2 regions of the Sinomonas sp. B1-1 genome follow, and region 2 is predicted to be linked to the other one. Evidence: predicted binding sites of a transcription regulator. Region 2 holds the regulator's gene; the other holds the start of a gene.
What was found. Region 2 encodes Rex, which represses fermentation and respiration genes when NADH is low (regulators of the CRP and FNR family bind a similar motif). Its sites were predicted from a motif close to CTTGTGAANNNNTTCACAAG; they were not measured.
Positions count from the first base shown of each region.

Region 1 (14,941 bases), on a different contig from region 2:
CCTTGCCGAGGTTGAACACGGCACGGTCGACGTCGAGCCACCCGAGCCCCACTGAGGCGGTGAGCGTGGAGACCATCATGCCGATCATCCCCACTGGGGCGTACCAGATCGACACGCTGCCGGGGGCCGCGAGCCCGCTGATCCAGCCGAAGCCGAACCCGTTGGGCAGGCTCATGGCGTACAGGAGCCCCAGGGAGAGCGCCCCGGTGACCAGGAGATAGAGCACCTTCCGCGGCCAGGAGGCTCTTCGGCCCGCCCACATGAGCGCGAGGAACGGCAGGAGCAGCGCGGTGATGGGCTTGACGGAGACGGAAAGCGTCACGAGCACGATGCCGAGGAGCGGTCGGTGGACCGCGACGTAGTACACGCCCGCCACCGCAAGCCCCACCATGAGGGCGTCGTTGTGGACCGCGGCGATGAAGTTGGTCAGGAAGAGGGGGTTGGCGACCGTCAGCCACAGGGCCCGGTGCGGGTTGATCCCGTGCAGTGAGGCGAGCTTCGGAACGTACACCGCCACGAGGGCGACGCCCACGAGCGAGACGAGCCGGAACAGGAACACGCTCGCCTCGGGCTGCACATTGGTCACCCACACGACGAACTGCTCGATCCAGAGGTACAGCTGCCCGTACGGCGTCGGCGCCTCGCTCCACATCTTGTCGGCACCGAGCTGGTAGTAGTTCGACAGGGCCGAGATGCCCACCTCGTACGGGTTGAGGCCCTCGTGCATCAGGCGGCCCTGGCCGATGTAGGAGTAGACGTCGCGGCTGAACAGCGGCACCGTGAACAGCATCGGGGCGCCCCAGAGTGCGAAGGCGGCGAGGGTGGCCTTGCGCGCCCGGCTCCCCCAGACCCTCACCGACTGCCCGAGCCTCAGCCAGGAGCGCACGAGCAGCATCCCGCCGAACGCCAGCAGCACGATGCTGATCACGACGCCGAGGATCTCGGTGCGCATCCAGATGAAGAGCGTGTAGCGGCGCAGCTCGGACGCGGGAGCGAGCCAGCCGACTCCGAAGGACCCGATCATCACGGCGAGGGAGCCCGCGAAACCGGACAGCAGCGGCCATTTCGGATCGGCCATCTCAGGGCCCTCACCGTCCATGCCCGATCGGGCGAGGGGCTGGGAGGGCAGAGACATCGCGCGTCCGTTCTTCGACAGGTGGGCTCATGGTCCGGAGCCCGCATCGGGTCAGTTGGCCTGCGCACGCGCAGGCGCGGCGGCCGTTTCATCGTAGCATCGGGGCCGCGCACGACGGCGGGCTGCCGCGGCATCGGACGGTAGTCTGGGCGGGTGCCCATCACCAATGAACATATTGTCTGGATCGACTGCGAGATGACGGGCCTTGATCCCGTCGCCGATGCCCTCATCGAGGTCGCCGTGCTCGTCACGGACTCGGAGCTGAACATTCTCGGCGATGGCGTCGACGTCGTGATCAAGCCCACGGAGTCCGCGCTTGCGGGCATGAGTGACTTCGTCCGCCGGATGCACACGGACTCCAAGCTCATCGACGCCCTGCCGCACGGGCTGACACTCGAGGAGGCCGAGGCAAAGGTGATGGAGTACATCCGGGCGTGGGTGCCCGAGCCCAACAGGGCGCAGCTCGGCGGGAACTCCGTGGGTACCGACCGGCTCTTCCTCGCCCGCGACATGCCGCAGGTGGTCGACCACCTCCACTACCGCGTCATAGATGTCTCGACGATCAAGGAACTGGCCCGGCGCTGGTACCCGAGGGCCTACTTCCAGTCGCCCGCGAAGACGGGCAACCACCGGGCTCTGGGCGACATCCGGGACTCGATCGATGAGCTCCGCTTCTACCGGGAAGCCGTCTTTGTCCCCGCTCCCGGCCCGGAGAGCGCCGCCGCCCAGGCCATCGCCCAGCGCATCGTCGCGGGTCGGCCGCAAGCCGGCACAGCCTGACCTCCACAGCCGAAAAAAGTTCGTCGGCGAGTGCTGATTTGGTCATGACCACTCCAAACAGCAGGTAGACTATTTCTCGTTGCTTTCGCGGGGCACAACGCCCCGTAAGCCACCACGGTGGGTATAGCTCAGTTGGCAGAGCGTCTGGTTGTGGTCCAGAAGGTCGCGGGTTCAAGCCCCGTTACTCACCCCGAAGAGGCCGGTTCGCCGGTCAGCCACGAGGCCGCCTGGGATCCGTCCCGGCGGCCTCGTGTGCGTTCCGAGAGAGGAGTCCCGCGTGACCGTCCATCCCATCACCGTCTGGGGCGAGCCCGTGCTCCACAGACGGGCTGCCGAGGTGACCGAGTTCGACGACGCGCTGCGGACCCTCATCGAGGACATGCACGAGACGAACGACGCCGCGCACGGCGTGGGCCTGGCAGCGCCCCAGATCGGGGTCGGGCTGAGGATCTTCGTCTACAAGTTCGCCAACGACGACGGCGTCCCGCCCCGCGGCGTCCTCGTGAACCCACGCCTCACCCTCGGGAAGGTCTCGGGCGCAGCCCCCGACCCTGAGGACGACGAAGAGGGCTGCCTGTCCTTCCCCGGCGAGGGATACCCGCTCCAGCGGGCGGAGTGGGCGAAGGTCGAGGGCTTCGACGGAGACGGCCGGCCCGTCGAGTTCGTCGCCACCGGCTGGTTCGCCCGAGTCATGCAGCACGAGTACGACCACCTCGACGGCAAGCTGTACGTGGATCGGCTCATCGAGCGGTACGCGAAGAAGGCCCGTCGTGCCGCGCGCAAGCACGGCTGGGGAGTCCCCGGGCTCACGTGGATGCCCGGCGTCGACCCCGACCCGTTCGGCCATGACGACCACGACCACGCGCACGAACAGGACGACGAGCACGAGCACGGGCACGAGCACAGCCATGAAGGCCCTGCGGAGGCTGGGCACACCCACGTCTGATTCGCCGCCTGCCTGAACACGACGAAGGGCGCCGCACCAGTGTGCGGCGCCCTTCGTCGTCGTGCGTGGCCTGGGGCCTTTCGGTGGCGGGGCCCCTACTGCTCGCGGATCACGCGCTGGAGGTCCTCATCCGCCACCCGCTGGAGTTCCTCCAGCTGGGCGACGCGTTCCGGGGTGACTTCCCCGGACGCGAGGCGTGCCTTGGCGTGGTCCACGAGCAGTCTGGCCTGCTTGGCGTTGGCTCTGGCGACGTCGAGCGCGTGCTCGAGCGTGCTCTCATGCTCCGTTGCTTCCATAGGTGCATCTTGCCCCCGCGGCGGGCGGAGAAGCCAGAGACCGTGCCGATTGCTACCGAGTTGTTGCCAACACCGCGTCGTCCGTCACGGGCTGGACGGGAAAGGAAGGCGCGTTCACGCCCGCCATCTCCTCGAGGACGCGGACCACCTGGCAGGAGTAGCCGAACTCGTTGTCGTACCAGACGTACAGGACGAGGTTCTTGCCGGTCGAGATCGTGGCGAGGCCGTCGACAATGCCGGCGCGGCGGGAGCCGACGAAGTCGGTGGAGACGACCTCGGGCGAGTCGATGTAGTCGATCTGCTTGCGCAGGTCCGAGTGCAGGGACATCTCGCGGAGGTAGGCGTTGACCTCGTCCTTGGTCGCCTCGTGCTCGAGGTTGAGGTTGAGCACGGCCATCGACACATCGGGGGTGGGGACGCGGATCGCGTTGCCCGTGAGCTTGCCGGCGAGCTCGGGGAGCGCCTTCGCGACGGCCTTCGCAGCGCCGGTCTCGGTGATCACCATGTTGAGGCCGGCGGCACGGCCGCGGCGGTTGCCCTTGTGGAAGTTGTCGATGAGGTTCTGGTCGTTCGTGAACGAGTGGACCGTCTCGACGTGGCCGTGCACGACACCGTACTTGTCGTTGACGGCCTTGAGCACCGGGGTGATCGCGTTCGTGGTGCAGGAGGCCGCGGTGACGATCTTGTCCTCGGCCGAGATCGCGCCGTGGTTGATGCCGTGGACGATGTTCGGCAGCGAGCCCTTGCCCGGCGCAGTGAGGAGCACCCGGGCCACGCCCTTGCTCTGCAGGTGCTGGGACAGGCCCTCCTCGTCACGCCACCGGCCGGTGTTGTCCACCACAATGGCGTTGTCGATGCCGTACTGGGTGTAGTCCACCGAGGCGGGGCTGTCCGAGTAGATGACCTGGATGAGCGTGCCGTTGGCGAGGATGGTGTTGTTCTCCTCGTCGACCGTGATCGTCCCCTCGAACGCACCGTGCACCGAGTCGCGGCGCAGGAGGCTCGCACGCTTGACGAGGTCCTTGTCGGAACCCTTGCGGACCACGATGGCCCGGAGGCGGAGGCCGTGGCCGCCGCCGGCGTGCTCGATGAGGATACGGGCCACGAGGCGGCCGATGCGGCCGAAGCCGTAGAGCACGACGTCGGTGCTGGTGCGCGGGTCGGCGCCGCGCTTGCCGACGATCTCGGCGAGTTCAGCGCGGAGGAACTCCTCGAGCCCGAGGGTCTGGCCCTCGGCGCGGAACTTCTCGTTGAGGCGGGCGAGGTCGATCGAGGCCGCGCCGAGCTCCAGGGAGTCGAGCGCCTTGAGGATGGGAAGCGTCTCTTCGAGGCTGAGCTCCTCGCTGTCGATCTGGCGGGCCCAGCGGTGCGCCTTGAGCAGTCCGACCACGGACTGGTTGATGAGGCTCCGGCCGTGGACCGAGGTGACCACGTTGTTCTGGCGGTACAGCCGCCCGATGATCGGGATCATCTCCTCAGCTGCCGCTTCGCGTCCGATCCAGGTGCCGAGTGCGGATTCCGTCGTTGTGCTCACACAGATGCCTTTCTCTGTTCGCGCACTCCCTCGTGCGCATGCCCCCGGGCAGGGTGGCCTGAGGTCATGGAAAAGCCAGGCCTGCGATCGCAGAGCCCGGCTCGAGAACTTCTACGTTCGCTTTCCAGTGTACGTGGGGGGATCGGGGGGCGCCGCCCGGGCGCCTGTGAAGTCACTCACAGGCTCTCGCTTTCGGGGCTGCAGGATCCTGCGAGAGTCAGGATCCTGTGAAGAGTGAGGACAGGCCGGCCTGTGAGCCGGGTTCTGTCTCCGCGCCGGGTTGCCCTGGCGCGGGAGGCGACCATCCATCTAGGACCGCCGTTGCCGGCGGCCTCGAGCGGCCTACCCGGGCGCTCGGGCGGGCAGCCCTGGTCACGCGCCCTGTCTGGCCTTGCTCCGGGTGGGGTTTACCGAGCCTCCCCGGTCACCCGGGGAGCTGGTGGTCTCTTACACCACCGTTTCACCCTTACCGCCGTCGCTGCGCCTGCGGCACGGCGACGGTGGCGGTCTGCTTTCTGTGGCACTGGCCTGCGGGTTGCCCCGAGTGGGCGTTACCCACCACCCTGCCCTGTGGAGCCCGGACTTTCCTCGCGGCGGCCCCGATGGAGCCGCCCCGCGGTCGCCCGGCCGACCTGTCCTCGACCGTCAAGTCTAGCTGCACTGGCCTGCCTCTGACGGCAGCGACGGTAGGATTCGGCGGGTGCTCATCCTCCTTCCGCCCTCCGAGGGCAAGACGCCCGCGCCGCCGGGTCCCGCCGTCGACCTCTCCGCGCTGAGCTTCCCCGCGCTCGAGGTGGCGCGGAAGGAGGTCATCGAGGCGCTCACGGAGGTGAGCGGCCGCCACGACGCGCTCGAAGCCCTCGGCGTGGGTGCCTCGCTCGCGCACGACGTCGAGCGGAACCTCCGGCTCCTGACCGAACCGGCGGCGCCGGCGCACCTCGTGTACTCGGGGGTCCTGTACGAGGCCTTGGGGTACCGCTCCCTCACCCCGGCCCAGCGTCGACGTGCCGACGCGTGGATCGTCGTGGTGTCGGCACTGTGGGGGGCGGTGGGCTTCGCCGACGCCGTTCCCGCGTACCGGCTGTCGATGTCTACCGCACTGCCGGGGCTGGGCCGCCTCGCCGCGTTCTGGAAGCCGCGGCTTGCAGAGGTGCTGGCCACTCGGGCGGGGGACGGGCTTGTCGTCGACTGCCGGTCGAGCACCTACGCCGCGGCCTACGCTCCCCCGCCCGCGTCAACGGTGAGCGTCGATGTCTTCCGCGAGCGCGATGGGAAGCGCAGCGTGGTGAGCCACTTCGCCAAGCACCACCGGGGGGAGTTCGTCCGCCACCTGCTCAGGCGCCGCGGGACCGCGCCGGCCACGCCCGAGGCGCTGCTCGCCGTCGCCCGCGAAGGCTGGGAGGCCGAGCTGGTCCCGGCGACGGCGCGGAAGCCCAGCTCCCTCGCCCTCATCCTGCGGGACTGATCCTTCCGCCCTAGCTCCACTCCGGCGAGCGGACGAGGATGCACCCCGAGTCCGGGCAGAAGACGATCTCGTCTTCGGCTGCAGAGCGGATGGCGGCCAGGTCCCCGGGGCTCAGCGCCATGCCGGAGCCCTCGGACGTCCCATGGAACAGCCTGGCCGCGCCCACGCCGCGCTTGGCAAGGGTCTTCTCGTAGACGTCCAGGAGCCCGGCGTCGATCCCGCTGGCGAAGTCAGAGCGCTGCTGTGCCACTGCGGAGCGCTCCTGGGCGATGGCTCCGAGCTGCTCGTCGAGCTCGTCCCGCAGGTCCTGGCTCGACGCCTGCGCATGCCCGAGGGCCTCCGCGGCTTCGCCCTGGGCCGCGCGGAGCTCGTCGAGCTTCTCCAGAACCTCGAGCTCGGTGTCCTCGAGGTCGCTCTGCCGAGCGCTGAGGCCGGCGATGTCCTTCTGGAGGGCCTCGAGGTCCTTCGAGAGGCCGCCCGCGTACAGGCGCGACTCGTCGCGGGCGATCCTGGTGGACACCTCCGCGACCTTCGCCTCGACGGCAGCGAGCTCTGCCTCGGCGCCGGCCACGAGGGCATCCGCCGACCGCGCCGCCTCCGCAGCCTGCTCGAGGGCCGTCTTCGCAGGCCCGAGGCGCGGATCGGACTCGAGGGCGCGGCGCCGCACGTCCAGGGAATGGAGCTTCGCGTCGAGGGCGGCCAGGTCCAAGAGCCTGAGCTGTTCGGCGGCGGGAGCCTTGGGCATCGTGTTCCTCCTCGGTCGCGCCGGAGCGCTCTCGACGGCGCTGCCGCGCAGCGCCTGTGTGGCCTGCGACTCTATCCTTCGCTCGGGGTCAGGATGAAGTCCCACGGGTCGGTGTTGATGGTGGAGACGCGGATGTCCACGGTGTGGCCCTGGTCCTTGAGCACGTTGTCGAGCGCGGCCGCCGCAGCGGGGAGCCATAGCCACTCGCTCGCGAAGTGGCTGACGTCCACGAGGTAGGGGCGTCCGTCGGCGGAGGACTCACGGGCCTCGGAGGCCGGATGATGGCGCAGGTCGGCGGTGACGTAGACGTCCGCCCCTGACTCGCGCACCGCGTCGAACAGGCTGTCTCCAGCGCCGCCGCAGACCGCCACGCGGCGCACGAGGCCATCGCGGTCTCCCGAGACCCGCACACCCCCCGCGACCGCGGGCAGGACGCCGAAGAGCCGTCCCGCGAGGTCGCCCAGGCTCGTGATCTCCGGGAGGTCCCCGACCCGCCCGATCCCTTCTTCGGGGAGGCCGTTCGCGGCCTTGGTGAGGGGTTCGACCGGGTCGAGCCCGAGGGCGTCGGCAAGCACGTCCGAGACTCCGCCGACGGCCGAGTCGCCGTTGGTGTGCACCGTCAGCAGCGCGATGCCCGACTCGATGAGGCGGTGGACGGCGCGTCCCTTGGGCGTGTTCGCGGCGACGCTCGTGACCCCGCGCAGCAGGAGCGGGTGGTGGGCGATGACGAGGTCCGCCTCCCAGGCCGCGGCCTCTTCGATCACCTCGAGCACGGGGTCGACCGAGAACAGGATCCTGCGCACGGGCTGGGACGGGCGACCCGTGACGAGGCCGACGGCGTCCCACTCCTCCGAGAGAGACTCGGGCCACAGTTCCTCGACGGCCACGAGCACGTCCGCCAGAGATGGCCCGGACGCCCCCTCGGGCGCATTCCGATGGCTTTCACGGGCCTCCTCGTCCTGCATTGCTGACGGGTCCTTCTCGGTCTGGGGGTCTGGGCCGGTCTGCTCTGACACGAGGGGCGGTCCTCTCTCGGGAATCTTCCGCGGGCTGCGGACATTGTAGGCAGCATGAAGACCTTCATTCTGGGCGGAGGCTGCTTCTGGTGCCTCGATGCGGTCTACCAGAAGACCAAGGGTGTCAGCTCCGTCGTCTCCGGCTACATCGGGGGCCACTTCCCGGATCCGGACTACTACAGCGTCTGCAGCGGCATGACCGGGCACGCCGAGGTCGTCGCGGTGACGTTCGACGAGGAAGTGATCCCGCAGGACGTCGTCCTCGACATGTTCTTCGCGCTCCACGATCCCACCACCCTCAACCGCCAGGGCTACGACGTGGGGACGCAGTACCGCTCGTCGATGTTCTACCTCACAGAAGAGGAGCGGGCGCTCTTCGAGACGGCGATCGAACGGAACCAGGGGCTCTGGAACGCGCCGATCGTCACCGAGGTGGCCCGCGCGAGCACCTTCTACCCTGCGGAGGAGTTCCACCAGGACTACTACGCGAAGAACCCGGACGCCGGGTACTGCCACGTGATCATCAATCCCAAGCTCGCCAAGGCCCGCAAATATTACTCGGCATGGCTCATTGCCTAGCCGGGCCCGGAGGCGGCTGACTAGGCTGAAGCCGCAGTCGGGCCCCCCGGCCTCCTTGTCACGCCCACATTCTTCAGGAAGCAAAGGACTCATGGCACGCATCTATGACGACGTCACGCAGCTGGTCGGCAACACCCCGCTGGTCCGCCTGAACCGGCTGACGGAGGGCCTCGAGGCCCAGGTCGCCGTCAAGCTCGAGTTCTACAACCCCGCCAACAGCGTCAAGGACCGCATCGGCGTCGCGATCGTCGAGGCCGCCGAGAAGGCCGGCGCGCTCAAGCCGGGCGGGACGATCGTGGAAGGCACCTCCGGCAACACGGGCATCGCGCTGGCCCTCGTCGGCGCCGCCCGGGGCTACAAGGTCATCCTGACGATGCCGGAGACCATGTCGACCGAGCGCCGCGTCCTCCTGCGGGCCTACGGGGCCGAGATCGTCCTCACACCGGGCTCGGACGGCATGCGCGGAGCTGTCGAGAAGGCCCAGGAGATCGTGGCGAACACCGAGAACTCCATCTGGGCCCAGCAGTTCGCCAACCCGGCCAACCCCGCCGTCCACCGTGCCACGACTGCGGAGGAGATCTGGAAGGACACGGACGGAGAAGTGGACATCTTCGTCAGCGGCATCGGCACCGGCGGCACCATCACCGGCGTCGGCCAGGTCCTCAAGGAGCGCAAGCCGGGCGTGCAGATCGTCGCCGTCGAGCCCAAGGACTCCGCGATCCTCAACGGCGGCCCCGCGGGTCCGCACAAGATCCAGGGCCTCGGCGCGAACTTCGTGCCCGAGATCCTCGACACCAACGTGTACGATGAGGTGCTCGACGCCACCCTGGAGGACTCGGTGTCCACCGCCCGCGCGCTGGCCGCCCAGGAGGGCATCCTCGGCGGTATCTCCTCAGGCGCGATCGTCTGGGGAGCGCTCGAACTCGCGAAGCGGCCGGAGAACAAGGGCAAGCTCATTGTCGCCGTCGTGTGCGACTTCGGCGAGCGGTACATCTCCACGGTCCTGTACGACGACATCCGGGGCTAGGAGCGCCGGCTCCGGCCACGGCAGAAGGAAATCTGTGTCTCTGATCAAACGCACCGTTGCACGGCTCCGGGAGGACCTGGCGGCGGCAGCAGCGCATGACCCCGCGGCCCGGGGCAACGTGGAGAACTTCCTCGCGTACTCCGGCCTGCATGCGATCTGGATCCACCGCCTCACGCACGCCATGTGGCAGCGCGAGGACCTGCGCTTCGCCGCGCGCCTCATCTCCCAGGCCGGGAGGTTCCTCACCGGCATCGAGATCCACCCCGGGGCGACGATCGGGCGACGGTTCTTCATCGACCACGGGATGGGCGTCGTGATCGGCGAGACAGCGGAGATCGGCGACGACGTGTTCCTCTACCACGGAGTGACTCTCGGCGGCCGGTCCCTCGCCAAGGTCAAGCGGCACCCCACCATCGGCGACGGCGTGACGATCGGCGCCGGGGCGAAGGTGCTCGGCCCGATCACCATCGGGGCCGGAAGCGCCGTGGGCGCCAACGCCGTGGTGGTCAAGGACGCTCCGCCGAACTCGATCGTGACAGGCGTGCCGGCCACGTGGCGCCACCGCGACGCCGCCAAGGAGACCACGCCGGCCGTGGACCCCGCGGAGTACTACTACATCTGAGCGGCACGGTCTGGCCGTCTCACGGTCTGGCCGCCTCAGTCCCGGAGCGCGCACGACGGCGCCGCCCGCCACCCCAGGCGCGCGGCGCCGTCGTGCGCTGCGGGTGCAGCAGCGAGAAGGGCGCCCCTGCCAGCGGCAGGGGCGCCCTTCGGGCGTGCGCGGCCGGCTCAGTGGGTGTCGACTGCCGAGATCTCCGAGCGGTCCTCGCCCCAGAGGGTGTGGAATGTCCCCTCGGTGTCCACGCGCTGGTAGGTGTGGGCTCCGAAGAGGTCGCGCTGGCCCTGGATGACGGCAGCGGGGAGTCGCTTGCGGCGGAGGGCGTCGTAGTACGCGAGCGAGGACGAGAAGACCGGCACGGGGATGCCGAGCTGGACCGCGGTGGCCACCACGCGGCGCCAGGCGGGGACGGCCGCGGCGATGGACTCGGCGAAGGCCGGGGCGAACAGCAGGTTGGCGGGCTTGCTGTCCCCCTTGTAGGCGGCCGTGATGTCCTTCAGGAGAGCGGCGCGGATGATGCAGCCGGCACGCCAGAGCGAGGCGATCTCGTCGAGCCTGAGGTCCCAGCCGTACTCCGTCGCGGCGCTGCCGAGCATGTCCAGGCCCTGGGCGTAGGAGACGAGCTTGGAGGCGTAGAGCGCCTGACGGACGTCTTCGACGAACCCGTCGGGAACCTCGGCGCTGGCCTCGTGGCCGGCGAGGGTCTCCTGGGCGATGGCCCGCTGCTCAGCCTGGGACGAGATGCCACGGGCGAACACGGATTCTGCGATGCCGGAGACCGGGGAGCCGAGGTCCAGCGCGGACTGCACGGTCCAGCGGCCGGTGCCCTTCTGGCCGGCGGCGTCGACGACGACGTCGACGAACGGCTTGCCCGTCTTCGCATCGACGTGCGCCAGGACCTCAGCAGTGATCTCGATCAGGAAGGAGGACAGCTCGCCCTTGTTCCACTCCGCGAAGATCTCCGCCTGCTCCGCGGGCTCGATGCCTGCCGCGCTGCGCAGCAGGTCGTATGCCTCGCCGATGACCTGCATGTCCGCGTACTCGATGCCGTTGTGGACCATCTTCACGAAGTGGCCAGCGCCGTCCGTGCCGACCCACGCGCAGCACGGCTCGCCGTCGGCCTTGGCCGAGATCTTCTCGAGCATGGGGCCAAGGGCCTCGTAGGACTTCTTGGAGCCGCCGGGCATGATCGACGGTCCGTTGAGCGCGCCCTCCTCGCCACCGGAGACACCGACGCCCACGAAGTGGAGGCCCTTCTCGGCGAGTGCGGCCTCGCGACGGCGCGTGTCGGCGTAGTGCGAGTTGCCGGCGTCGATGACGATGTCGCCCTCCTCGAGGAGCGGGACAAGCTGGTCCACGACGGCGTCGACCGGCGCGCCGGCCTTGACCATGATCAGGACGCGGCGCGGCTTCTCAAGCGAGTCGACCAGTTCCTGGAGGGTCTCCGTGCGCACGAAGTCGCCCTCGTCGCCGTGCTTGGCGAGAAGGGCATCCGTCTTCTCGACGGACCGGTTGTGAAGCGCCACGGTGTACCCGTTGCGCGCGAGGTTACGGGCGAGGTTCGCGCCCATCACCGCAAGGCCGGTGACGCCGATCTGTGCAGACATGTACTCTCCGTCTCTTCGTGGGATTCCGCATCCAAGGCTAGTTGACGCCCTTTCCGAGGATCACTGTTTGACATCTTATTTCGGCGTGCCTCATTTTTGGCACACGTTTGCCACAGTTGCCGTCGTCACGGAGGGACGGGCAGGAAGATTTTCATCACGAGTGTTTGGACTTTGGCGCCCTTGACCGTATGCTCGTGTCAGAGCCTCCCGTCGCGGCGAACCCCCCAATGGCCGCGGCGGGAGGCTTCTTCCATGCACGGGAAGCATCCCGCAGAGCCGAGAGGCGCGGCACCGCAGAGGACGTGGTGGTGGGTCCTACCGGGATCGAACCGATGACATCCACGGTGTAAGCGTGGCGCTCTACCAGCTGAGCTAAAGACCCTGACGACGGCGCGCCATCAGGCGCGCCGGGGCACCACTGTACCGCAGCGGATCGGGGGCCGGAAAACGTCCGGCGCCGCCGCCGCGCGTCAGCGAGATCCGCGTCAGCCCGAGATCGCGGCGAGTGCCGAACGGTAGCCGTCGAGGTCGCGCGCCTTCCCGCGCGGATTGACCACCCGGTAGCGAACCACCCCGTCGGCGTCGAGGATGAAGGTGCCCCGCAGGGCCATGCCGTCCCTCTCGTCGAAGACGCCGAAGCGGCGGGCGACGGCCCCATGGGGCCAGAAGTCTGCCAGAAGCGGGAAATCGTATCCTTCCGCCTGGGCGTAGGCCCGCTGGGTGAACTTGCTGTCCACGGAAACGGCGAGGACTTGCGCCCCCGCCGCGGCGAAGATCTCCCTGTTGTCGCGCAGCTCACCGAGTTCGCCGGTGCAGATGCCGGAAAAGGCGAAGGGGAAGAACACCACGACCACCGGACGGCCCCGCAGGGATTCCAGATGGACGGGCTCGCCGAACTGATTGGACAGCTCGAAGTCCGGAGCGCTCTCGCCGACCTGGGGACCCGGGGACGGCAGCGCCGTCACTGCTTCTTCCGGACCAGGCGCGTCGCGCTCCAGTCCTTCGACACGCCCACCGACGAGGTCGAGTGCAGGCCGGCCGTCGGCGCAGCCTCCTGGACCTCGACCGGGCGCACATGGCCATCACGTCCCTGCTTCGGGACGAGAAGCCAGACGACGCCGGATTCCTCGAGAGTGGTCTGGGCGTCCATGAGCATGTCGACGAGATCGCCGTCGTCCTCCCGCCACCACACGATGACACCGTCGACCACGTCGTGGTCGTCCTCGTCGAGGAGGTCCGAGCCGGTTGCCTCCTCGATCGCCTCACGCAGGCCGAAGTCAACGTCCTCGTCGTAGCCGAACTCCTGGATCAGGTCCCCGTCTTTGAAACCCAATCGCGCCGCCACATTGCTGTCTGCGGCGGTGTCCGTCTCGCCCACGTCGTCCTCCTCCTTCATAATGTCTTCCTGGCCCTCGCCCGCGGCGGGACCTCGGCGCAAGAGCCCCGGGTGCCGCTTGACGCGACGGCCCGGGACACCTCCACCGTATGTACAAGCCAACACCGTTTGCCCCGCCGCTTCAAGCGCGCACCGCCCAAGAGGCCGTGGCTGCGGGCACCGTCGGGCCCGCGGGGACGCCGGAGCACGGCAATCGCAATACAGCCGGGGGCGGCAGGCGCCCGCTACGCATCGCCACCGCACCGCGGCTAGAGTGGCCCGTGGGTGCGGCACGGCCTGGATGACCCCGGCCCCAGCAGCACTTGAGCACGAACGCCCTGAACGCACAGGGCACAGCGACGACACCGCCCGCCGCCCGGCTGCCACCAGCTCCGGTCTCCGGGCTCGAAGAGAGGTTTGGACGTGTCTGTAGGAGAAGAGACCTCGCACATCCTCAGCGGCCTGACGAATCAGCTGCCCGACCGAGACCCCGACGAGACGGCGGAGTGGATCGAATCGCTCGATTCGCTCATCGAGGAGCGCGGCACTGCGCGGGCGCAGTACATCATGCGCAGCCTCCTGCAGCGTGCCGGGTCGCAGAGCGTGGGTGTGCCGATGGTCACCACGACGGACTTCGTCAACACGATTCCCGCGGACCAGGAGCCCGAGTTCCCCGGCAATGAGGAGTTCGAACGCCGCTACCGCGCCTACATGCGGTGGAACGCCGCAATCATGGTGCACCGGGCGCAGCGGCCTGGCATCGGCGTGGGCGGGCACATCTCCACCTACGCGGGCGCGGCGACCCTCTACGAGGTCGGGTTCAACCACTTCTTCCGCGGCAAGGACCACCCCGGCGGCGGCGACCAGGTCTTCTTCCAGGGCCACGCCTCCCCCGGCATGTACGCACGCGCGTTCATGGAGGGGCGCCTGTCCGAGGAGGACCTCGACGGCTTCCGCCAGGAGAAGTCCCGCGAGGGCCACGCCCTCTCCTCCTACCCGCACCCCCGCATGATGCCGGAGTTCTGGGAGTTCCCGACCGTCTCGATGGGCATCGGGCCGATGAACGCCATCTACCAGGCCCAGACGAACCGGTACCTGCACAACCGCGGGATCAAGGACACGTCCGACCAGCACGTGTGGGCCTTCCTCGGCGACGGCGAGATGGACGAGCCCGAGTCCCGCGGCCTGCTCCAGCTCGCCGCCAACGAGAATCTCGACAACCTCACCTTCGTGGTCAACTGCAACCTGCAGCGCCTCGACGGCCCGGTGCGCGGCAACGGCAAGATCATCCAGGAGCTCGAGGCGTTCTTCCGCGGCGCGGGCTGGAACGTCATCAAGGTCATCTGGGGACGCGAGTGGGACAGCCTGCTGGCCCGCGACGACAACAACCAGCTCGTCAAGATCATGAACGAGACGCTCGACGGCGACTACCAGACCTACAAGGCCGAGTCGGGCGGGTTCGTGCGCGAGCACTTCTTCGGCAAGACGCCCGAGACCAAGGAACTCGTCGCCGACTACTCGGACGAGCAGATCTGGAACCTCAAGCGCGGCGGCCACGACTACTGGAAGGTCTACGCCGCCTACAAGGCCGCCACCGAGTTCAAGGGCAAGCCGACTGTCGTCCTGGCGATGACCGTCAAGGGCTACGGCTTGGGTCCGCACTTCGAGGGCCGCAACGCGACCCACCAGATGAAGAAGATGACCCTGCAGGACCTCAAGGACTTCCGCGACCACCTGCGGATCCCGATCACGGACGAGCAGCTCGAGGCGAACCCCTACGAGCCGCCGTACTACCACCCGGGGCAGGACGCCCCCGA
Region 1 covers NZ_JBCHVF010000001.1:588,001-602,941, forward strand. The annotation lists gene mptB (polyprenol phosphomannose-dependent alpha 1,6 mannosyltransferase MptB) at 1-1,078, opposite strand, end outside; gene orn (oligoribonuclease) at 1,289-1,915, shown strand; tRNA gene ACQ5BE_RS02750 (tRNA-His) at 2,033-2,105, shown strand; gene def (peptide deformylase) at 2,193-2,861, shown strand; gene ACQ5BE_RS02760 (hypothetical protein) at 2,957-3,157, opposite strand; gene ACQ5BE_RS02765 (glyceraldehyde-3-phosphate dehydrogenase) at 3,210-4,655, opposite strand; RNA gene rnpB (RNase P RNA component class A) at 4,929-5,326, opposite strand; gene ACQ5BE_RS02775 (YaaA family protein) at 5,392-6,156, shown strand; gene ACQ5BE_RS02780 (zinc ribbon domain-containing protein) at 6,167-6,901, opposite strand; gene ACQ5BE_RS02785 (Nif3-like dinuclear metal center hexameric protein) at 6,973-7,866, opposite strand; gene msrA (peptide-methionine (S)-S-oxide reductase MsrA) at 7,972-8,496, shown strand; gene cysK (cysteine synthase A) at 8,588-9,523, shown strand; gene epsC (serine O-acetyltransferase EpsC) at 9,567-10,145, shown strand; gene gndA (NADP-dependent phosphogluconate dehydrogenase) at 10,313-11,749, opposite strand; tRNA gene ACQ5BE_RS02810 (tRNA-Val) at 12,056-12,131, opposite strand; gene ACQ5BE_RS02815 (peroxiredoxin) at 12,235-12,714, opposite strand; gene ACQ5BE_RS02820 (DUF3052 domain-containing protein) at 12,711-13,127, opposite strand; gene aceE (pyruvate dehydrogenase (acetyl-transferring), homodimeric type) at 13,548-14,941, shown strand, end outside.
Region 1: the regulator Rex is predicted to act here: its motif matches at 4,855-4,874, upstream of ACQ5BE_RS02765 (glyceraldehyde-3-phosphate dehydrogenase).

Region 2 (14,941 bases):
ACCCTCCGCGATCGGGCTCCCCAGCGGCGATCTTCGCCTCACGCCGGCCCTGGATCAGCTGCAGGACACCCATCGAGAAGGTCAGCGTGAAGAGCGCGGACGAGAGGACCGCGATCGAGACGTGGATGACGAGCCAGTAGCTCTGCAGTGCCGGGACGAGGTGCCCCACCGGGACGAAGAAGGCTACCGAGGCGGCGACCATCATGACCACCGCGAGGCCGAGCACGAACGTGCCGAGGAACCGCAGGTCGCGGCGGATGAGCACGGCGAGGAAGACCGCGACGACGATGAACGCGCCGGTCGTGCAGAACTCGTACATGTTGCCCCACGGCACGCGCCCTGCAGCAACGCCACGGGTCAGGACTCCGGCCGCGTGGATCGCGAGGCCGAGGGCGCTCAGCGCGACTCCCACACGGGCGGCCTTCCGCCGGTCGCGGTACTTCAGGTCGGACTCGGCGACCTCGGCGGTCGCTCCGGTCCGGGCGCCCTGCGCGCCACCCGCGGCCGGCACGGACGACGCCGCACTGTCACCGGCGGCGTCGACCGCTCCGGCGGCCCCTGCGGCACCGACGGCCGCAAGCGAGCGCTGCTTGCCAGCCTGGGCGGAGGCCGCAGAATCCTTGGCGTCCGCGAGCAGGGCGGCGTCGCGCTGGGCGACGCGCCCGCTCGTGGCCATGTCCCACGCGAAGGCGAGGAACGCCACCGTGTACGTTCCTGCCGCGAGCAGCATGAACAGCTCGCTGTACGCACCCAATGACTGGTTGATCGTGGAGAGCATCAGACGTCCTTCGCAGTGCTGGTCGAGTCGGGTCTGGTCGATTGGGAGCCGGTCGAATCCGGGCCGGTCGAATCCGGGCTGGTCGATCCGGGGGTGGAGGCCCCGGCGTTCCTGTCTGGCGGCGCCTCGGCGGAGACGCCCCACGCTTCGGCGAGCGCGGCCTTCACGGCGGCACCCTCCGCCGCGAGGCCGCCACGGTCCTCCCCGCGGGTGAGGAGACCGTACTCCACCATGGTGCGCCCATCCTCGTGCTGGCCCGCACGCACCCAGAGGCGGCGGCGTGAGAGGAACAGGGAGGCGATGAGCCCGGCGAGGGAGAACAGCGCGAAGCCGAGCGCCCATTCCTGCCCCGGGTTGTGGTGGATATCGAGCGCCACGTAGCGCTTGAGCCCGTCGAAGCTGATGGAGCCCTGACCGTCCGGAAGCGTGTACGTCTGGCCGGCGCCGAGCACGATGCCGCCCGCCGGCTTGTCGCGGCCGTTGACCTGGGAGAGCTTGGCGACGTCGAGGGCGTAGACGTTCTGCGGCTTGCCCTTGTCCAGGCCGAGGTCCCCCACGTAGGAGTTGAGGTTGAGCTGGACGTTGAGCGGATCCGGGTCTGCGCTGAACGCGACGCCGTTCTCGCCCATCTGGGACGTGGGCAGGAAGAAGCCGACGAATCCGAGCTGGGTCGGCTTCGCGTCCGGCGCCTTGACCACGATGGTCGAGGTGTAGACCGCGTCGGTGGGGATCGAGGGCACGGGTCCCTGGAAGGCGATCTGCCCGTCGCCGCCGCGGACCGTCACGACCGGAGCGTAGCCGTTCCCGACGAGGTACACGTTGGTCCCGCCGATCGAGACGGGATCGTTGACCTTGAGGACGCGGTCCTCCGAGGGGGCGTCAGGCGAGTCCTTCGTGGTGACCCTCGCCGTGAAGTCGAGCGGCTGGCCGAACTGCTTGACCGACTCGCGGTCGTAGCGGACCTCGAACTTGTCCAGCTGGAAGGAGTACGGCTGGAGCCAGCCCGACTGGAAGTTCGTGCCGGGGTTGAAGGTGTCGTAGCCGACGAGGGTGTTGACGAACGTCTCCCCCTCGACGAGGGTGCGCTGGCCGCTGTAGCCGAACAGGCCGCCGAGCGCCACCGAGACCAGCACCCCGACCAGGCCCGAGTGGAAGCAGAGGTTTCCGAGTTCCTTGAGGTACCCCTTCTCGGCCCCCACGGAGTAGAGCGCACGGTTTGGCAGGGCGCCGTCGGGCGTGCGGAGGTCCACGCGGTAGCCGCGCTTCTTCAGCAGCGCCGCGGCCTGCCCGGCGGCGTCGGCGGCGGCGAGGCCGCGGTCGGCGGGGACAACCAGCGTGCCGTACACAGGGAGGCGGGACAGCCGCGCAGGAGTGCGCGGGGGCTTGGACCGCCAAGCCTTCCAGTGGGCGATCGCCCGCGGGACAACGCACCCGATGAGGGAGATGAACAGCAGCAGGTAGACGGCGGAGAACCAGACCGACGAGTAGACGTCGAACATCTGCAGGGCGTCGAGGATCGGCCCGTAGTCCGCGTGGTCCTTGAGATACTGCGTGACGACGGCGGGGTTGGCCGGCCGCTGGGGGAACAGGGAGCCCGGAACGGCGGCGACCGCGAGGAGGAGCAGCAGGAAGAGCGCGGTCTTCATGCTCGTCAGCTGCGTCCACGCCCACCGGAGCATGCCGATGACACCGAGGGCCGGCAGCGCCACGTCGTCGCGCCGCGACTGCTTCCCGCGGCTCTTCGCGCCCTTGGGGGTCTTGGTCTTTGTCTCGGTCATCAAACGGGCAGCTCCACGGTTCCGATCCAGATCTGCAGCTGGCTGATCCAGTGGCTCCACACGCCGGAGACCATGAGGACTCCGACCAGGATCAGCAGCCCGCCGCCGGTCGCCTGCAGCGCGCGGCGGTGCTTCTTGAAGAAGGCCATAGCTCCGAGGCCTCGGCGGATGCCGAGAGCGATGAGCAGGAAGGGCACACCCAGTCCGAGGCAGTAGACGAACGTCAGCAGCGCGCCCTTGTAGGCGCTCGCCCCGTCGGAGAACGCGAGCAGCTGCACGGCTGCGAGGGTCGGCCCGATGCACGGCACCCAGCCCAGGCCGAACGTGATGCCGAGCAGCGGCGCGCCCCAGAGCCCCGCCGGGGGCCGGGCGTGGACGCGGGCCTCGCGCTGGAAGATCCCGAGGCCGCCCATGAAGACGATGCCCATGATCACGACGACGATGCCCAGCACCCGCGTGAGCCAGCCCGAGGAGATCGCGAGCCACGATCCGAGCTGGCCGAAGACGGCGCCCGTGGCGACGAAGACCGCCGTGAAGCCGAGCACGAACAGGCCGATGCCCGCGACCATGCGCCCGCGGCGCTGCTTCGCGAGGTCGACGCCGGTCAGGCCGGTCACATAGCCGAGGTACCCGGGCACGAGCGGGAGGACGCACGGGGAGAGGAACGAGACGAGCCCCGCAATGAGTGCCACCGGAAGCGCGAGCAGGAGGGAGCCGTTGAGGACGGTGTCGCTGAAGACGCCGCCCACGCTACTCGCCCACCGCGGACGTGATGAGGGCCTTGAGCGTGCCCTTCTCGAGCTGCCCCAGCACGCGCGAGGCCACGCGTCCCTGCTTGTCGAGCACGAGGGTGGTGGGGACGGCGCCCGGGGGGACCATGCCGGAGAGCGCGAGGAGGACCTGGCCGTCCTTGTCGTTGAAGCTCGGGTAGGTGATGCCGAAGTTCTGCTCGAAGGCCTGCGCGGTGCCCTGCTCGTCGCGGAGGTTCACCCCGTAGAAGGCGACGCCCTGAGCGGCGAACTCGGTGTGGAGGTCCCTGAGTTCGGGGGCCTCGACGCGGCACGGCGCGCAGGCTGCGAACCAGAAGTTCAGGACCGTGACCTTCCCCGCGAAGTCGGCGGAGTTCACCTTGGTGCCGTCGTACAGGGTCCCGGTGAACGCGACGGGCGGCTTGCGCGTCTCCTTCGCGTACTCGGTCACCGAGCCGTCGCCCGCCACGTAGTTCTTGTTGTCTCCCGCGCGGGCCTGAGAGGCCAGCGGGTCGTCCGCGGCGCAGCCCGAGAGCACAGCCGCGAGCCCGAGCGCGGTCGCCGCTCCTGCGGCGGAGAGGATCCGCCGGCGCGAGAGGCCGTTCGACTTGCCGGGGACGGGGGTCTGCTGGGTCATGCTCTTAGTTCTTCCGCGCATCATGCACCTGGAGTCGAGGCGGCTCCGGGGAGGAGCCGGGCGGCGGGTTCGGAGTAGCGGACGCGGATGACGGCGCCGGTGTCCGCGTCGATGTCGAGGGACGTGACCGAGGTCAGGGTGCACTCGCGGCGGCGGGGATCATGGGCGAGCCGGCGGCCCTCGGCCTTCAGCCGGGCGGCCCAGATGGGCAGCTGGTGCGCGACGAGGATCGCCTCGGCGCCGTCGCCCCCGCGTTCGACGGCGACGCGCGCCGCGTCCGCGACGGCCTCGAGCACGCGGGCTGCCTGCTCCTCGTAGGGTTCGCCCCAGGAGGGCCGGAGCGGGTTGACGAGGTAGCGCCAGTGCCGCGGCCGCAGGAGCTCGCCCTTGGTGACCCGCAGGCCCTCGAAGTGGTTCTCGGCCTCGATGATGCGCGGCTCCGTCTCCACCTCGAGTCCGAGCGCGGCCGCGGTGGGCGCCGCCGTCTCCTGGGCACGGGTCAGGGGCGACGCCGCGAGCAGGACGAACCGCGCGCCGTCGTGCGCCTGCCGCGCGAAGTGCTCGGCGAGGCACTCGGCCATCTCCCGGCCGAGCGCGGACAGGTGGAAGTCCGGCAGTCGGCCATAGAGCACCCGGGCGGGGTTGTGAACCTCGCCGTGGCGCAGAAGATGGACGGTGGAGGTGGGCATGACATCCAGTTTCTCAAAGGTTGCGGGCGGCAGCGAAATCGCAGGCTCGGCCCGCGCAGCCAGTTCTACGAGAGGTAGAACTATCACGCCTACCCGAGAGTTCCCTGCATGAACCGCATCACACCCCTTGTGCTTATATGCAAATGCATGCTTTGATGGATGCATCGTTTAGTTGACGCTTCAATCAACCTTCAAGGAGATGAGCCCCGTGACGCTGCCCCACGGCCTGACCACTGGAACCTGGAACCTCGACGCCTCGCACAGCGAGATCGGCTTCACCGTCCGCCACGCGGGCATCAGCAAGGTCCGCGGCCGGTTCGCGGACGCGACGGCGACGGTCGAGGTCGGGCACTCGCTCGCCGAGACCAAGGCCACCGCCTCCATCAAGACCGCCTCGTTCGACTCCGGCGACGCCAACCGCGACGCCCACGTCAAGGGCCCCGACTTCTTCGACGTCGAGCAGTTCCCCGAGATCACCTTCACTGCGACCTCGATCGAGGCGAACGGCGACGAGTTCGACGTGACCGGCGACCTCACGATCAAGGGCACCACCAAGCAGGTCACCATCGAGACCGAGTTCAACGGCGTGGCGGTGGACCCGTTCGGCAACACGCGCGCCGGCGTCTCGGGCGAGACGACCATCTCCCGCAAGGAGTTCGGCCTGACCTGGAACGCTGTGCTCGAGACCGGCGGTGTCCTGGTCTCCGACAAGGTCGTCATCTCCCTCGACCTCGCGTTCGTCGCCGCCCAGGCGTGACCCCTTCCGTCCCGGCCTCCGGGCCGAGACGACCGGCCCCGCTCCCGCTGAGGGGGCGGGGCCTTTCCATGTGGGCGACGGCCTCTAGTACGCATGTCCACGCGGGGATACAGTGACCGCCATGAGCACCCCGTATGAGCAGCCGGCCTCCGAGAGCCCCGAGGGCCAGGACCCGCACAGCCCGAATCCCCAGGGGCCGAACCCACAAGGTCAGAACCCGCAGGGCCCGAACCCCTACGGCCAGAACCCGCAGGGCCCGAACCCCTACGGCCAGAACCCTCCTCCTCCGCCGCCGCCCGGGACCGGCCCGTACGGGGGAGCTCCGGGATACGAGCAGCCGGGGTACGCGCAGCAGCCCGGGGGCCAACAGCCGGGAGGGTTCCGCTTCGAAATGCCGACGGACGCCCCGCGCAGCGTGCAGGACGTCATGCCGGTCGGGGGCCTCTCGGGCATCTTCACGACCAACGGGCTGCCGACAGAGCTCAAGGTGTCCTACTGGATCTGGCTCATCGGCGGAGCGCTCGGCGTGGTCTTCGGCCTCTTCGGCATCCTCGCAGGGCTCGCGGCCCTCGCGCTGGCGGGCGCGTTCGGGGCCCTCCTGCTCGTCCTGGTGCTCATCGGGCTCGTGCTCGCAGCGGCGCAGGTCATCCTCGCGATGAAGATGAAGGAGGGCAGGCAGTGGGCCCGCCTTGCCCTGTCCGGCGTCGCCGCCCTGAACCTGATCCTTGCGATCATGGCTTCCGGCGGCAACGGCGGCCCCAACTGGTTCGGGGCGCTCGTCTCGGTCACCGCCGCAGTCCTCATGTGGGTGCCCAATTCGCGGGCCTGGTTCGACGGAGTGGCGAGGCACGCCTGAGTCGCGGATGCGCCAGCGGCCAGAAGGTAGGCTGTGGTCAACGCGGCGGGGGCGCGCATCCGTTCCCGTCGGTCCTTCGATGATTGGACCCTCATGAGCACGCCCTCCGTCCCGCCCGGAAGCGAGCAGCCGGAGCGCCGGGAGACTGGCGACTCCGGTGGACAGCCCTCGGGCAATCCGCCCGAGCAGGGCCCGGGCACAGCCGGCCGGCCCGCGCCCCGCTACGGTCAATACGCTCCCGGGCACGAGGGCCAGCAGCCGCCCCAGTACGGCCAACCCCAGTACGGGCAGCCGCCCCAGTACGGCCAACCCCAGTACGGGCAGCAGCCGCCCCGGTACGGCCAAGGCCAGTACAGCCAGCCCCAGTACGGCCAAGGCCAGTACAGTCAGCCCGCGTATCCTCCGCCCTACGGCACCATGGCAGCTTTCGGCGCCCCGTCCCCAGAGCAGCAGCGGTCTGCCGTCCGGTCGGCGTCCGTGCTCATGTTCGCAACGGCGGCGGCGGAGCTCGTGATCGCCGTGATCGCCACCATCGTGGCTCTGGCGATCCCGGCCGACGCGCTTCGGGAGCTGTACGACCAGGCGAGCGGGTCGTCGTCGGGCATGTCCTTCGCGCAGTTCCGCCAGTTCATCAGCGGATTCGTCTGGTTCGCCCTCGCGTGCGTGGTCGTCAACGCCGCCGTGCTGGTCGTCTGCGGGATCTTCCTCCCGAAGGGGAGACGCTGGGCGCGCACCACCGGCACCATCTTCCTGTGCCTCACCATCGGCAGCGTCTTCTCGGGAGGCCTGTTCGCCCTCGTGACGATCGCGCTCGCGGTCGCGGCAATCGTGGCCCTCTTCCGGTCGCCGGTGACGGCGTTCCTCGCCGCGCAGAACCAGTTCGCCAACCCGTACTCGGGGCCCAAGGGCCCCTCCCTCGGAAACCCCTACGGACAGTGACGCCATGACCCAGCCCCACGGGAACCCGTACCCCTCCTCAGGCCAGCAGCCCCAGCCTCCGGCCTACCAGCCGATGCCCCCGCAGGGCTCGTACCAAGGACCGTGGCCGAGCCAGCTCCCGAGCGGTACCTTCCCGGGCATGCCCGTGGTCGGCCTGCAGCGGCCGGTCAGCCTGACCGTAGCGTTCTGGCTCATGGTGGCGTACGGGGTCCTGCCGCTCCTGAGCATCCCCTTCATCATCGAGTGGGCCGAGGCGTACATGCGGGACAGCATCGCGATGGCCGCTGCCCAGAGCGGCCGCAACGTCCCGCCGGGCTTCATGCAGCAGTTCACGTCGATGATGACGCCGATGGCGTGGGTCTCGGGGATCATCGGTGCGGGCATCGCCGTGCTGCTCGGTCTGGGGCTGCGCGCCGGAATGAACTGGGTGCGCATCCTGCTCACCGTGTGGGCCGGCCTCTCGCTGCTCAGCACCGTCGGCTCCTTCGCCCTCATGGCCGCCCTCGGCCTTCCCGCCCAGCTCATGTTCCCCCTCCCGGCGGGGGCCTACGCTGTCTCCTTCGCGACCGTTGCCCTCTTCCTCGCAGCGGTCGTCGTCTCGTGGCTGCCGTCCTCCAGCCGCTATGTCGCAGCCCGGCGCGCCGCCAAGCTCGGGGGCGGATACCTCCGCTGACCTGCCGCCTCACCAGCGCACGACGCCGGCCCACGCCTCAGCCGGGGCCCGGCACCCCAGGCGCGTGCCGCCGTCGTGCGTTCTCTGGGCGGGCTCTTCGGGCTGCGCCCAGATCGTGCTCCGTGGTCAGGCGGATTCCCCGCTCGGGTGGGCATCGTCGTCGTGCGCCGGTGCAGGCAGGCCGCTCTCCCCGCCCGACTCCCCGCGCTGAGCGTGGTAGGCGAGGATCTGGAGCTCGGTGGCCATGTCCACCTTCCGCAGGGTCACGCCCTCAGGAACCTGCAGGATGGTCGGGGCGAAGCTGAGGATGCTGCGGACGCCGGCGGCGACGACGCGGTCGCACACCGTCTGCGCGACCGACGCCGGCAGCGCGAGCACCGCCATGTTCGTGCGGGTCCGGTCGAAGATCGCCTCGAGGTTGGCGGCGTCGGAGACCCGCAGCCAGCCGACCTCGTTGCCGATGATCTGAGGATCGGTGTCCAGCAGCGCCACAACGTCGAACCCCCGGGTTCCGAACCCGCCGTAGCGGGCCAGCGCGCGACCCAGGTTGCCCGCGCCGACGATCGCGACCCGCCAGTGGCGCGTGAGGCCGAGAGCGGCCGAGATGTGCTCCTCGAGGTTCCCCACCTCGTAGCCGACGCCCCGCGTGCCGTAGGAGCCCAGCTGGGAGAGGTCCTTGCGGAGGGTCGCCGAGCTCACCCCGGAGGCGTCGGCGAGGGCGTCGGAGGACACTCGCTCGGTGCCGTCCGCGATGAAGGTGTTGAGGGCTCGCAGGTACACGGTGAGGCGGGCGACCACCGCAGGCGGGAGCCTCTTCCCGTCGGGCGCAGCGGCAGGCCCCTCGTTCCCCGTCCGGGCCCGTCCTGCCACCTGCACACCTCATTCCCTCGCGATTCCCTCGCGCGGAATCTTCCCTCACACGCGGCCGCTTCGGCGGCCCCATCCACTCTAGAACCGCCGCGAGGGCTCGGCCAAAAGCCCACGCGGCCCGCAGCGCCCCTGAGGCCTGCAGGGCAAGCCCGTCACGCGGCCCGCGCGGCCTCCACGATGCGGCGCAGGCGGGCCTCGTCGATGCGCCAGAAGTCGCGCTGGGTCCCGTCCACGAGGACCACGGGAACCTCCTCCGCGAAGCGGTCGTGGAGGGCGGCGTCGTCGTCGATGCTGCGCTCCTCCCAGGCAAGCCCCGCCTCGGAGGCGACGCGGGTGACGACGTCGCGCGCGTCGTCGCAGAGATGGCATTGGTGCTTCGTGACGAGGACGATCTCGGGCGTGCGCATGCGACCAACGGTAGCGCGCCGCCGCGCTGCGGGGCCCGTCGCTAGACTCGGACCATGCCCTTGGAGAGGAAGACGGCTGCCGGCGTGCGCGCAGCACAGCCCCACCGGCCGGGGGAGGCGGCGTTCTTCGACGTCGACAACACCCTCATGCGGGGCGCGAGCCTCTTCCACGTGGGACGCAAGATGTACGAGCGGGGGGCCTTCACGTTCCGCGACGCCCTGGGCTTCGCGTGGAAGCAGGCGGCCTTCATCTTCCGCGGCGAGAGCCTGAAGGACATCCACTCCATCCAGGCCTCGGCGCTGTCCCTCGCCGCGGGGATCCTCAGCGACGACGTCAGGAGCCTCGGGCACGAGGTGTACGACGAGTTCATCGAGTCCCGCATCTGGCCCGGCACGAAGGCCCTGGCCGAGCAGCACCTCCGCATCGGCCGGCGGGTCTGGCTCGTCACCGCCACACCGATCGAGGTGGCCTCGGTCATCGCGGAGCGGCTCGGCCTGACCGGGGCGCTGGGAACGGTGGGCGAAATCGAGGGCGGAGCGTACACGGGCCGGCTGGTGGGCGAGATCCTGCACGGGTCCGCCAAGGCCGAGGCCGTCGCCGAGCTCGCCGAGCGGGAGGGGCTCGACCTGCGGAGCTGCTGGGCGTACTCCGACTCGCACAACGACATCCCGCTGCTGACCATGGTGGGGCATCCTGTGGCGATCAATCCCGACACGCGGCTGCGCATGCACGCCCATGCGCGCAACTGGCCCATCTACGACTTCCGCTCGGGACGGCAGGCCGCCACCCTCGGGCTCAAGCTCGCCACCGTCGGAGGGGCCGCGTACGGCCTCTGGCGCGGCTACGCTCGGCTGCGCAAGTAGCGCAGCGTACGCGCCGCGGGGAACGGGGTGACCTCGGCGCCACACGCGGTGACCTCGGCGCCACACGCGGTGACCTCGGCGGCACACGGGGTGACCTCGGCGGGGACGCAACGAGGCCCGCCCCGGTCGGGGACGGGCCTCGTGTCACTGACACCCCCGGGCGGGGGCGGCGCGGCTACTTCTTGTTGCGGCGCTGGTGACGAGTCTTGCGGAGCAGCTTGCGGTGCTTCTTCTTGGCCATGCGCTTGCGGCGCTTCTTGATAACCGAACCCACGTAAAGTTCCTTACAGTAGTTGTCCCGGCTGCTGGCCGGACGCGCGCACAGGGCGGCTTCAACCAACTGCTGGTGACGTGACGTTAAACGTTCCTGAACAGAATACCGTACCCGTCAGGCGGTCTCGCTCCGGCCGTCGACCACAGCGTTCTTCAGGTACTGCTCGACGGCCGCTTCGGGAACCCGATAGGACCGCCCGAACCTCACCGCCGGCATCTCCCCCGAGTGGACCAGCCGGTACACCGTCATCTTGGACACGCGCATCATCTCGGCGACCTCAGCGACGGTGAGGAAACGCGAGGAAGAGAAATCCATCGCAGTCATGCAAATTACTTTAGTGGCTGGAGTGGCTCCTGTGAACGCGGCGTGTCCGGGCAGCTTCCGCGAGCCGCTCCAGGACCTCCCCGGTGACGTCCCACTCCATGCACTTGTCGGTCACGCTCTGGCCGTAGACCAGCTGTGTGCGGCCAGCCGCAGGCTCGACGACGTCGAGCGCCTGGGCTCCGCCGACGAGGAAGCTCTCGAGCATGACGCCGGCCACGGCCTCGGCCGCGTCGCCCCCGTTCGCAAGCTGGGCGCCGATCTCGAGGGCCACCTCGGCCTGGCGGTGGTGGTCCTTGCCGCTGTTGGCGTGGCTCGCGTCCACGATGAGTCGGGGGTTCAGGCCCTTGCCGGCCATCGCCGTGGAGGCGGCCAGGACCTGGTCGGCCGAGTAGTTCGGGCCGTCGGATCCCCCGCGGAGGATCACGTGGGTGTCGGCGTTGCCGGCCGTCGAGACGAGCGACGCGCGGCCGGCGTCGTCGATCCCCAGGAACGCCTGAGGCGCGGAGGCGGCGCCGCACGCGTCGATCGCCACCTGGAGGCCGCCGTCGGTCCCGTTCTTGAAGCCGACCGGCATGGACAGGCCGGAGACGAGCTGGCGGTGGATCTGGCTCTCGGTGGTGCGGGCGCCGACCGCGCCCCACACGATGGCGTCTGCGGTGTACTGCGGGCTGATGGGCTCGAGGAACTCCGTCGCGGTGGGCAGGCCCAGCTCGAGCACGCCGAGGAGGAACTCCCGGGCGGCACGGAGCCCGGCCGCGATGTCGTGGCTGCCGTCGAGGTGCGGGTCGTTGATGAGGCCCTTCCAGCCCACCGTGGTCCGCGGCTTCTCGAAGTAGGTCCGCATGACGACGAGGATGTCCTCGCGCAGGTCGCGGGCGACGGCGGCGAGTCGCCGTGCGTAGTCGAGGCCCGCCTCGGGGTCGTGGATGGAGCAGGGGCCCACGATCACCAGGAGGCGGTCATCGAGGCCATCCATGATGGCCCTCACCTCGTCGCGTCCGCGGGCCACGGTGCGCTGCGCCTCCCCGGCGAGCGGGAGCTCGGCCAGGAGCTCACCCGGGGTGGGGAGCGGGGTGAACTCGGCGACGCGGAGGTTGTTGGTCGTCGAGGAGGCGACGCCGGCTGCCGGGGCTGCTGTTGCGGTGAGCGGGTTCATGGGGTCCTGTCCTCGTCTGTGACAGGCCCCGAAGGACCAGAGCCTGCCGCTGGAATGGCAAAGGGCAAGGACCGTGAGGTCCCTGCCCTGTTGGCTCTGGAGTCGGTACGCGAAATCCTACGCTTGGCCCTCCAGAGCCAACGCAAAATACGCATACCAACGCTTGATCATGCGCTCACCATAGCGGGCGCCGCGTCCGCAGTGCAAACGTGCGCCCGCATGGTGGACAGGAGACCCGTGCGCCAGATGAGGCCGTCAGATGAGGCCCTGGGCGAGCATCGCCTTGGCCACCTTGACGAAGCCGGCGATGTTGGCGCCCAGCACGTAGTTCCCGGGCTGCCCGTATTCCTCGGCCGTCGCGGCGCAGCGGTCATGGATGCCGACCATGATCTCGCTGAGGCGCTCCTCGGTGTGCTCGAAGGTCCACGAGTCGCGGCTCGCGTTCTGCTGCATCTCGAGGCCCGACGTCGCGACCCCGCCGGCGTTCGCGGCCTTCCCGGGGCCGAACAGGACGCCGGCCTTCTGGAACACCGCCACCGCCTCGGGCGTGGACGGCATGTTCGCTCCCTCGGCCACGACCTTCACCCCGGCCTTGACGAGACGGACTGCGGCAGCCTCGCCGAGCTCGTTCTGGGTCGCGCAGGGAAGCGCCACCTCGGCGTCGACGTCCCAGACGCTCCCTCCCTCCACATAGGCCACGGCCGAGCCGCGGCGGAGGGCATAGTCCTTGAGCCGCCCCCGTTCGACCTCCTTGATCTGCCGGAGGAGGTCGAGGTCGATTCCGTCCTCGTCCACCACATAGCCGGACGAGTCCGAGCAGGCCACGACCTGCGCTCCGAGCTGCTGGGCCTTCGCGATGGCGTAGATCGCGACGTTGCCGGATCCGGACACGACGACGCGGCGGCCCTCGATGCTGCGCCCGCGGGTCTTGGCCATCTCGTTCGCGAACAGCACGGTGCCGTAGCCGGTCGCCTCGGGGCGGACGAGGGATCCGCCCCAGGAGAGCCCCTTGCCCGTGAGCACGCCGGACTCGTAGCGGTTGGTGATCCGCTTGTACTGGCCGAACAGGTAGCCGATCTCGCGACCGCCCACGCCGATGTCCCCAGCGGGCACGTCCGTGTACTCGCCGATGTGGCGGTAGAGCTCCGTCATGAAGGACTGGCAGAACCGCATGACCTCCGCGTCGGACCGCCCCCGGGGATCGAAGTCGGAGCCGCCCTTGCCGCCGCCGATCGGCATGCCGGTGAGGGCGTTCTTGAAGATCTGCTCGAAGCCGAGGAACTTGACGATGCCGAGGTACACCGAGGGGTGGAACCGGAGGCCGCCCTTGTAGGGACCGAGGGCGGAGTTGTACTCGACGCGGAAGCCGCGGTTGATCTGGACCTTGCCCGAGTCGTCGGTCCACGGCACGCGGAAGATGATCTGCCGCTCCGGCTCGCAGAGCCGCTCGAGCACTGCCGCCTCAACGAACTCCGGGTGCCGGTCCATCACTGGGCCGAGGCTCTCGAAGACCTCGTCCACGGCCTGGTGGAACTCGACCTCCCCTGGGTTGCGGGCCAGAACCTGGTCCCGGGCGGCAAGCAGCTTCGCGTGCATGGTGACCCTTCGTTGTCGGTGCGATGCCCGGTATACCCCACGGGCACCGCAAGTATTCCAGAAACGAAACGGTCAAGTCACAGGCCGCAACCCGGTTGCTAAGCTGGGCGGAGCCCACCGACGGAGGTTCCATGGCCCGCACGAGCACCCGTGCTTCCGGCCGCGCCACGATCGCACATGTTGCCGCGGAGGCCGGCGTCTCCCGGGCCACCGTGTCCCGGGTGATGAACGGGCTCTCGACGGTGGACCCGGCGATCGGGGAACGCGTCCGCGCCGCCGCGGCGAAGCTCAGCTACTCCCCCAGCACGGTGGCGCGCAGCCTCGCCATCGGGCGCACGCAGACCGTGGCGATCGTGGTGCCGGACCTCGCGAACCCCATGTTCCAGGAGACACTGCGCGGCCTCTCGCGCGCCGCCGCCCGCGAGGGCTACCGGGTCCTCGTCGCGGACTCGGTGGAGAACCCCGCCGAGGAGGTGATCCTCGCGCGTGAGGCACGACGCCGGTGCGACGGTCTCGTGCTCGTCGCGCCTCGCATGGACGGCGCGCAGCTTGAGGAACTCCTGCCCGATCTTGCACCGGTCGTCCTCGTCAACCGGACCACGGGGATCCCCGGCGTGCCCGTGCTCGCCGTCGACTACGCCTCGGGCATCCGCGCCATGGTCGCCCACCTCGCCCAGCTGGGCCACCGGCGCATCGCCTACGTCGCGGGACCGAGCGCGAGCGCCGGGGACCGTGCCCGCCGCGAGGGCCTCGGCCATCCCCTCCCCGAAGCAGCGGGGACCGAGGTCGTGGTGATCCCCTGCGGGGCGATGTTCGAGGACGGCTACTCCGTGCGGGACGAGGTGCTCCGCTCGGGCGTGACCGCTGCGGTGTGCTTCAACGACGTCGTGGCCATGGGCCTGCTCGGCGCGCTGCACGAGGCCGGGGTTGCAGTCCCGGAGCAGCTCTCCGTCACCGGCTTCGACGACATCGCCTTCGCGCGCTACACGTCGCCGGCCCTCACCACGGCGTCGGTCCCCCAGACGCAGCTCGGCGAGCAGGCGTGGGACCGCCTCTCCGCGCTGCTCGACGGCCAGGCGCCCCCGCCCGACGTCGACATCAAGCCCCGGCTTGAGCCCAGGGCCAGCTCCGGGCCAGCGCTGGCCCCCTGACGCGCCTCACCAGACCCGGCGCACCTGACACAGCATGCACGCCAGGGGCCCCGCTCCCGCGCGTGCGGGAGCGGGGCCTGGACGCCGTCGCTACTTCTTGTGGACGAGGTAGATGGCGCCGGTCGTGACGTCCTCCTCGAGGGCCTCGAGGGTGCGCCCCCGCGTCTCGGGAACCTGGGTGTAGATGAAGACCAAGGCAGCGATGCCGACGACGCCGAACAGGAAGAAGGTCCCGGTGATCCCGACGGCGGCGACGAGGCTCGGGAAGAACAGGCCGAGGAACGCGTTGGCGATCCAGAGGCAGAACACGGAGACTCCGATCGCGAAGCCGCGGATGTGCAGCGGGAAGATCTCCGAGAGCATGACCCACACGGCGATGTTCAGGAACGTCTGCATCGAGCCGACGAACGCGACCACGAGGAACAGGATCACGAACGGGCGGG
Region 2 covers NZ_JBCHVF010000012.1:29,686-44,626, forward strand. The annotation lists gene ccsB (c-type cytochrome biogenesis protein CcsB) at 1-778, opposite strand, end outside; gene resB (cytochrome c biogenesis protein ResB) at 778-2,556, opposite strand; gene ACQ5BE_RS15430 (cytochrome c biogenesis CcdA family protein) at 2,556-3,305, opposite strand; gene ACQ5BE_RS15435 (TlpA family protein disulfide reductase) at 3,307-3,942, opposite strand; gene ACQ5BE_RS15440 (histidine phosphatase family protein) at 3,963-4,631, opposite strand; gene ACQ5BE_RS15445 (YceI family protein) at 4,840-5,388, shown strand; gene ACQ5BE_RS15450 (hypothetical protein) at 5,510-6,244, shown strand; gene ACQ5BE_RS15455 (hypothetical protein) at 6,338-7,183, shown strand; gene ACQ5BE_RS15460 (hypothetical protein) at 7,188-7,856, shown strand; gene ACQ5BE_RS15465 (redox-sensing transcriptional repressor Rex) at 7,983-8,726, opposite strand; gene ACQ5BE_RS15470 (glutaredoxin family protein) at 8,879-9,133, opposite strand; gene ACQ5BE_RS15475 (HAD family hydrolase) at 9,188-9,997, shown strand; gene ACQ5BE_RS15480 (30S ribosomal protein bS22) at 10,173-10,271, opposite strand; gene ACQ5BE_RS15485 (helix-turn-helix domain-containing protein) at 10,386-10,595, opposite strand; gene ACQ5BE_RS15490 (3-deoxy-7-phosphoheptulonate synthase) at 10,606-11,751, opposite strand; gene gdhA (NADP-specific glutamate dehydrogenase) at 12,007-13,347, opposite strand; gene ACQ5BE_RS15500 (LacI family DNA-binding transcriptional regulator) at 13,479-14,498, shown strand; gene ACQ5BE_RS15505 (sugar porter family MFS transporter) at 14,589-14,941, opposite strand, start outside.